2 regions of the Streptomyces sp. CNH287 genome follow, and region 1 is predicted to be linked to the other one. Evidence: riboswitches for the same ligand, from Rfam matches in the RefSeq annotation. Region 1 holds a riboswitch; the other holds the start of a gene.
What was found. Region 1 has a riboswitch for thiamine pyrophosphate ahead of thiO (glycine oxidase ThiO). Riboswitches for the same ligand answer to the same signal wherever they lie in the genome.
Positions count from the first base shown of each region.

Region 2: linked by a shared signal. The riboswitch ahead of thiC (phosphomethylpyrimidine synthase ThiC) and the one ahead of thiO (glycine oxidase ThiO) in region 1 are both predicted to bind thiamine pyrophosphate.

Region 1 is NZ_KE384251.1:170,959-174,340, reverse strand. Features, by position in the region: gene thiS (sulfur carrier protein ThiS) at 1-190, opposite strand, end outside; gene thiO (glycine oxidase ThiO) at 187-1,356, opposite strand; TPP riboswitch at 1,352-1,464, opposite strand; gene H299_RS36055 (avidin-fold protein) at 1,542-1,838, shown strand; gene H299_RS0124420 (oxidoreductase) at 1,968-3,173, shown strand; gene H299_RS0124415 (Rv2175c family DNA-binding protein) at 3,207-3,382, shown strand, end outside.
Region 2 is NZ_AUKQ01000013.1:173,712-177,093, reverse strand. Features, by position in the region: gene H299_RS0114815 (DUF5326 family protein) at 51-272, shown strand; gene H299_RS0114810 (YibE/F family protein) at 235-1,767, opposite strand; TPP riboswitch at 1,840-1,953, shown strand; gene thiC (phosphomethylpyrimidine synthase ThiC) at 1,947-3,382, shown strand, end outside.

The sequences.
Region 1 (3,382 bases):
GGTCGCCGTCGGCGAGCGCGGTCCGCGCCCACCGGCCGCGCGGTACGACCGTCTCGTTGACGGCCGCCGCGACCCCGGCGGGGGCGGCCGTCAGCTGGCCGACGAGCAGGTCGAGGGTGAGGCCGCCGGGCACGCGCCGGGCCTCCCCGTTGACGGTCACGGTGCGGGTGGAGTCGGTGGTGCCGTTCATCCTGGCTGCTCCTGGGAGAGGGGCGCGCCGAACCGGCGCGGCGTGAAGGGGCGGGCGTGCTCGGGGAGTTCGCCGGTGGCCAGCAGCTCACCGAGCACGTCACCGGTGACCGGGGTGAGCAGCACCCCGTTGCGGTGGTGCCCGGTGGCCATGATCAGGCCGGGAAGCGCGGTGGGCCCCAGCAGCGGGGCGTTGTCCGGGGAGGCGGGCCGCAGTCCGGCGCCGGTCTCGGCCAGCGGCAGTTCGGTGATGCCCGGGATCAGCTCGTGCGCGTCGCGCAGCAGCTCGTAGACCCCGCCGGCGGTCACCGTGACGTCCCAGCCCAGTTCCTCGCTGGTGGCGCCCACCACCAGCTCGCCGTCGGCGCGCGGCACGAGGTAGAGGTGCCCGCCGCGCACCACGGCGCGCACCGTACGGGAGAGGAAGGGCGCGTACGCGTCCGGCACCCGTAGCCGCACGACCTGCCCCTTGACCGGCCGTACGGGGGGCAGCACCTCGCCGGGCACGCCGGCCAGCCGCCCGCTGTCCGGACCGGTGGCCAGCACCGTGTGCGCCGCGCCCACCTCGGTGCCGTCCGCCAGCACGGCCCCGGTGGCGCGGTCGCCCGCGACCGCCAGCCGGGCCGCCGCCACGCGGCGGAAGGCCACGCCCGCCCGTTCGCAGGCGGCCAGCAGCGCGGCGGCCAGGCGGCGCGGATCGACCTGGTGGTCGCCGTCCACCCGGAGACCGCCGCGCACGGAAGGGGACAGCATGGGCTCCAGACGCCGGCAGTCGCGGCCGGAGAGCCACTGGGAGTCCAGCCCGCAGCGCTGCTGGAGGGCGTGCAGCTCGCGCAGGTCCGCCCGGTCGTCGGCGTCGAGGGCGACCGCGAGGGTGCCGCAGGCCCGGTAGCCGGTCGGCAGGCCGCTGGCCTCCTCCAGCTCCCGGACGAAGTCCGGGTAGCGTTCGGCGGAGGCGAGGTTGAGGGCCAGCAGGGCCTCCTCGCCGTAGTGCAGCTCGGTGACCGCGGCGAGCATGCCGGCCGCCACCCGCGCCGCGCCGCCGCCGGGCGCCGGGTCCACGACCTCGGTACGCAGGCCGCGCTGCGCCGCCCGCCAGGCGGTGACCAGTCCGATGATGCCGCCGCCCAGGACGAGCACGTCCGTTCGGGGATGCGCGCCGCGCATGGGAAAGCAGTCCTCCCTTCGCCGGTATGACCCGGATCAGGTTCGTACGGTCGGAGGCCGTCAGCCTCCCTCTCAGCCCGGTACGTCCGGGCTCCCGCGTATGTCGTACGCTCGCCACCCTACTGCGCCCCTCCGGGCGCCGGGCAAGGAGCCGGTGCACTCCGCCGTCCGTACGGTCCCGGGGCGTGCGCCGAAGCCTCCGCACCCCCGGGAGCCCGACCGTGCACCCCTCGCTCGACGGCCAGGTGTGGGCCGCGTACGAGGGCGGTGACGTCGCGCGCGGCCAGCTGGTCGGGACGCGCACGGGCGACCGGCTCGACTTCCGCTACGTCCCATTGCGCTCGGACGGGACCACCGCCTCCGGGCACTGCGTCAGCCGCGTCACGGCGCTGCCCGACGGCCGGCTGCGGCTGGAGGAGGGCTGGCAGTGGGAGTCGCAGCCGGGCAGCGGCACCAGCGCGGTGGAGCAGGTGCCGGGCTGACGGCCGGGCGGCTCCATGCCCGGCCCTGGTGGGGCCGGCCCGCGCGCGCCTGGTCGTTAGAGTGACGGGGTGACTGACAGCCCTGAGCGGAATCCGGCACCCGAACACGTCGTCATCGTCGGAGCCGGGATGGCCGGGGTGCAGACCGCCGTCCAACTGCGCGAGCAGGGCTGGGCGGGCGCCGTCACGCTGATCGGCGCCGAACCGCACCGGCCGTACGACCGGCCGCCGCTGTCCAAGGCGGTGCTGCTCGGCAAGGTCGAGGGCTCGGAGTTCGACATCGACTACGACGACCTGGCCATCGGGCTGGAGCTGGGCCGCGTGGTCACCGGGCTGCGGCCCTCGGCGCACCGGCTGGACCTCGCCGCCGGCGGCACCCTCGCCTACGACCGGCTGGTCCTGGCGACCGGCGCCGAGCCCGTCGTGCCGCCCGGCTGGGAAGCGGGCATCGCGGCGGGTCCCGGCCCCGGGGTCCACCTGCTGCGCACGCTCGACGACGCCGCCCGGCTGCGCCCCGTGCTGCTGGGGCGCGGCTCCGTCGTGGTCGTCGGCGCGGGCTGGATCGGCGCCGAGTTCGCGACGGCCGCGCGCGAGGCGGGCTGCGAGGTGACGGTCGTGGAGGCCGCCGGACTGCCGCTGGCGGGCGTACTGCCGCCGGAGGTCACCGAGCACATGCGCGACTGGTACGCCGAGGGCGGGGTCCGGCTGCGCGTCGGCATCCCGGTGACCGCCGTCGCGGCGGACGGCGTGCTGCTCGCGGACGGCGAGCGGCTCGCCGCCGACGCGGTCGTCGTCGGCGTCGGGGCGCGGCCCGCGACCGGCTGGCTGGCCGGATCGGGCGTCGCGCTGTGCCCGGACGGCTCGGTCCGGGCGGACGCGGGGCTGCGCACCTCGCAGGCGCACGTGTACGCCGTCGGCGACTGCGCCTCCTTCCCCTCCGCCCGCTACGGCAGGCGGCTGCTGGTGCACCACTGGGACAACGCGCTCCAGGGCCCCCGGGTGGTCGCCGCGAATTTGGTGGCCGAGTGCCGCGCGGGGCGGGCCGAGGAGAGCGTGGAGTACGACCCCGTGCCGTACTTCTGGTCCGAGCAGTTCGGCCGCTTCGTGCAGTACGTCGGGCAGCACTCGGAGGGGGACGAGCTGGTGCGGCGCGGCGATCCGGGCGGTGCGGCCTGGTCGGTGTGCTGGCTGCGGGACGGCGCGCTGACCGCGCTGCTGGCTGTCGGGCGCCCGCGCGACCTGGCGCAGGGGCGCAAGCTCGTAGCGCAGGGCACGCGGCTGGACCCGGTGCTCGTCTCGGACCCGGCGCTCGCACTGAAGAAGGCACTGCGGTAGTGACTGTCAGTGCGAGGTGGCAGTCTTGTGCATGTGACCGAGATTGACGCAAAGACCGATGCTCTCGTCCCCGCCTGGCTCACCCTTCCCGACGTCGCGGAGCAGCTCGACGTCCCCGTGACCCGTATCCGGCAGCTGGTCAAGGAGGGCCAGCTGATCGCGGTGCGGCGGGGGGAGAACCGCGTACTCCAGGTGCCCGCCGACTTCGT
Region 2 (3,382 bases), on a different contig from region 1:
AGTGCGTACGTGCCGGGCGTGCCGGCACCCGAGCCCACCAGGAGAGTCTCATGGCCGTGAAGGAAGCGTTGGACACACTGCCCTGGTGGGTCAAGTGGGTCGCGATACCGGTGGTCGCGCTCGTCGTCTTCGGTGGTCTGATCGCCTCGGTGATCAGCTTCGTGGTCGGGCTGCTCTTCAAGATCCTGCTGTTCGTCGCCCTGGTCGGCGGTCTGATCTACGCGGTGCGCTGGTTCACTTCGGCTTCCTCCTCCTCCCGCGGCGGCCGGTGACCGGGCTGCCGGGAGGGGCGGACACCGCGCCCGGCACCGGGCCGCCTTGGGGCGAGGGGCGGTCGGCGGAGACCACCAGCGCCGCCAGCAGCGTGGTCAGCGGCACGGAGACCACCAGCCCGATCGAGCCCACGAGCGTCCGCACGATCTCCTGCGCGACTAGTTCGCTGCCCGCGACCGTGCCGACGCTGGACTCGGCGATCGTGAAGAGCAGCAGCAGCGGCAGCGCGGCGCCCGCGTACGCCAGCACGAGCGTGTTCACCACCGAGGCGATGTGGTCCCGGCCGATGCGCATGGCGGCGGCGTAGAGCTTGCGCCTGCTCGCCGCGGGGTCCGCCTGGCGCAGTTCCCACACGGCGGACGTCTGGGTGACGGTCACGTCGTCCAGGACGCCGAGCGAGCCGATCAGCACGCCCGCCAGCAGCAGGCCCTGGATCTCGATGTCCGGGTAGAGGCCGTGCACGAGGCCGGTCTGGTCGTCTGTGTTGCCGGTCAGGTGCGCCCAGCCGATGAACAGCGAGCCGAGCAGCCCGATCAGCAGCAGTGAGACCAGCGTGCCCAGCACGGCGACCGACGTACGGGCCGAGACGCCGTGGCACAGGTAGAGCGTCACCAGCATGATCGCGCTGCCCCCGACGACAGCCACCACCAGCGGGTTCGAGCCGTCGAGTATCGCGGGCAGGATGAAGAGCGTCAGCACCGCGAAGCTCACCACCAGGCCGACCAGCGCCAGCACCCCGCGCAGCCGCCCCACCAGCACCACCACCAGGGCGAAGATCCCGGCGAGCAGCGCCATCGGGAACGTGCGGTCCACGTCGATCACGCTGTACTGGAGTTCGCGCGGCGCCTTCTCCGCGTACGCGACGACCACCTGCTGGCCGGTGCTGAGGGTGCGGGTCGCGTCCGGGGTGATGATCTCGGTGAACTTGCGGCCCTTGTCCTTGCCGCCGGTCACCTCCACGGTCGCCTTCTGGCACAGGTCGGCGGAGCCGTCCTCCTTCGGCCCCGGCTGCGCGCCCGGCCCGCCCTGGCCCTCCTTGCCCTGCGGGGGCGGCGGGGGCTGCTCGCCGGCGGGCGGCTGCGGCTGGGCGTTCACGTCCGCGCAGTTCACCTCCTGGACGGAGGTCACGCGCGCGTCGAAGGTGGGCCGGTCGAAACCGACCCCGCCGGGCCCGCTCTGGTCCGAGGTGCCGCCCGGCCACAGCACGATCAGCCCGATGGCGACCGCGGAGGCGAACGGGATCAGCACCACCGCGATGACCTTGCGCAGCCGCGCGGAGACGGGCGCGGCGGGGCCGTGGGCGTGCGCGTGGCTGTGGCCATGACTGTGGCCGTGCGCCTGCGCGGGTGCCTGCCCAGGCGCCGGGCCGGGCCCCGGGGCGGGGCGGCCGGAGGGGTCCGGGACGGCCCCCGGGGCGTGCTGCGGCGGCGGTGCGCCCGGGCGCGGGCGCCGCGGCGGATCGCGGGGTGGCGGTGGCTGCGGTGTCGGGGTCACCGGCAGATCATCGCAAGTACCCGGGGGCACCCTGGCCAGCACCACGGGTGTGCCGTTAGCGTGGGGCCACCTTTTGCACATCGCGGGAGCTCCGAGCACGGGGCTGAGAGGGCGCTGGAGAAGCTGCGCCGACCGCCGAACCTGTTACCGGGTAATGCCGGCGTAGGGAGTTGGGTCTCATGACCACGCAGGACGCACACACGCGCGCCGACGTGTCCGCACCGCGCAAGCCGGGCTGGCACAAGGGCTATGTGAGCGGGTCCCGCCCGGACATCCGGGTACCGGTCCGCCAGGTGCACCTCACCAACGGCAACGACGTGACGCTGTACGACACCTCCGGTCCGTACACCGATCCGCAGATCGAGACCGACGTACGCCGCGGGCTGGCCCCGCTGCGCGAGAACTGGATCATCGCGAGGGGGGACACCGAGGAGTACGCGGGCCGGGAGCTGCGGCCCGAGGACGACGGCATCAAGCACACCGCGCCCCGCGGCGGCCTCGTACGGGGCACGGCGGCGGACCTGGCCGGGCTGGACGCGGTCTTCCCCGGCCGCCCCCGCCAGCCCCGGCGCGGCCGGGAGGGTGCCGACGGCACGCGCGTCGCGGTGACCCAGCTCGCCTACGCCAAGCGCGGCGAGGTCACCCCCGAGATGGAGTACGTCGCCGTCCGCGAGCGCTGCGCGCCCGAGTTCGTACGCGACGAGATCGCGGCGGGCCGCGCCGTACTGCCCGCGAACGTGAACCACCCGGAGATCGAGCCGATGATCATCGGCAAGAACTTCCTGGTGAAGGTGAACGCCAACATCGGCAACTCCGCCGTCACCTCCTCGATCGAGGAGGAGGTGGAGAAGATGACCTGGGCGACCCGGTGGGGCACCGACACCGTGATGGACCTCTCCACCGGCCGCAACATCCACACCACTCGTGAGTGGGTGCTGCGCAACTCCCCGGTGCCCATCGGCACCGTGCCGCTCTACCAGGCGCTGGAGAAGGTCGACGGCAAGGCGGAGGAGCTGTCCTGGGAGGTGTACAAGGACACCATCATCGAACAGTGCGAGCAGGGCGTGGACTACGTCACCGTGCACGCGGGTGTCCTGCTGCGCTACGTGCCGCTGACCGCGCGGCGCAAGACGGGCATCGTCTCGCGGGGCGGCTCGATCATGGCCGCCTGGTGCCTGGCACACCATCAGGAGAGCTTCCTCTACACGCACTTCGAGGAGCTGTGCGACATCCTGAAGACGTACGACGTCACCTTCTCGCTCGGCGACGGGCTGCGTCCGGGCTCCATCGCGGACGCCAACGACGAGGCGCAGTTCGCGGAGCTGCGCACGCTGGGCGAGCTGAACCGGATCGCCAAGGCGCACGACGTGCAGACCATGATCGAGGGACCGGGCCACGTCCCGATGCACAAGATCAAGGAGAACATCGACCTCCAGCAGGAGATCTGCGAGGAGGCCCCGTTCTACACGCTGGGCCCGCTCACGACCGACATCGCACCCGCGTACGACCACATCACCTCGGGCATCGGCGCGGCGATGATCGGCTGGTGGGGCACGGCGATGCTCTGCTACGTCACGCCCAAGGAGCACCTGGGGCTGCCGGACCGGGACGACGT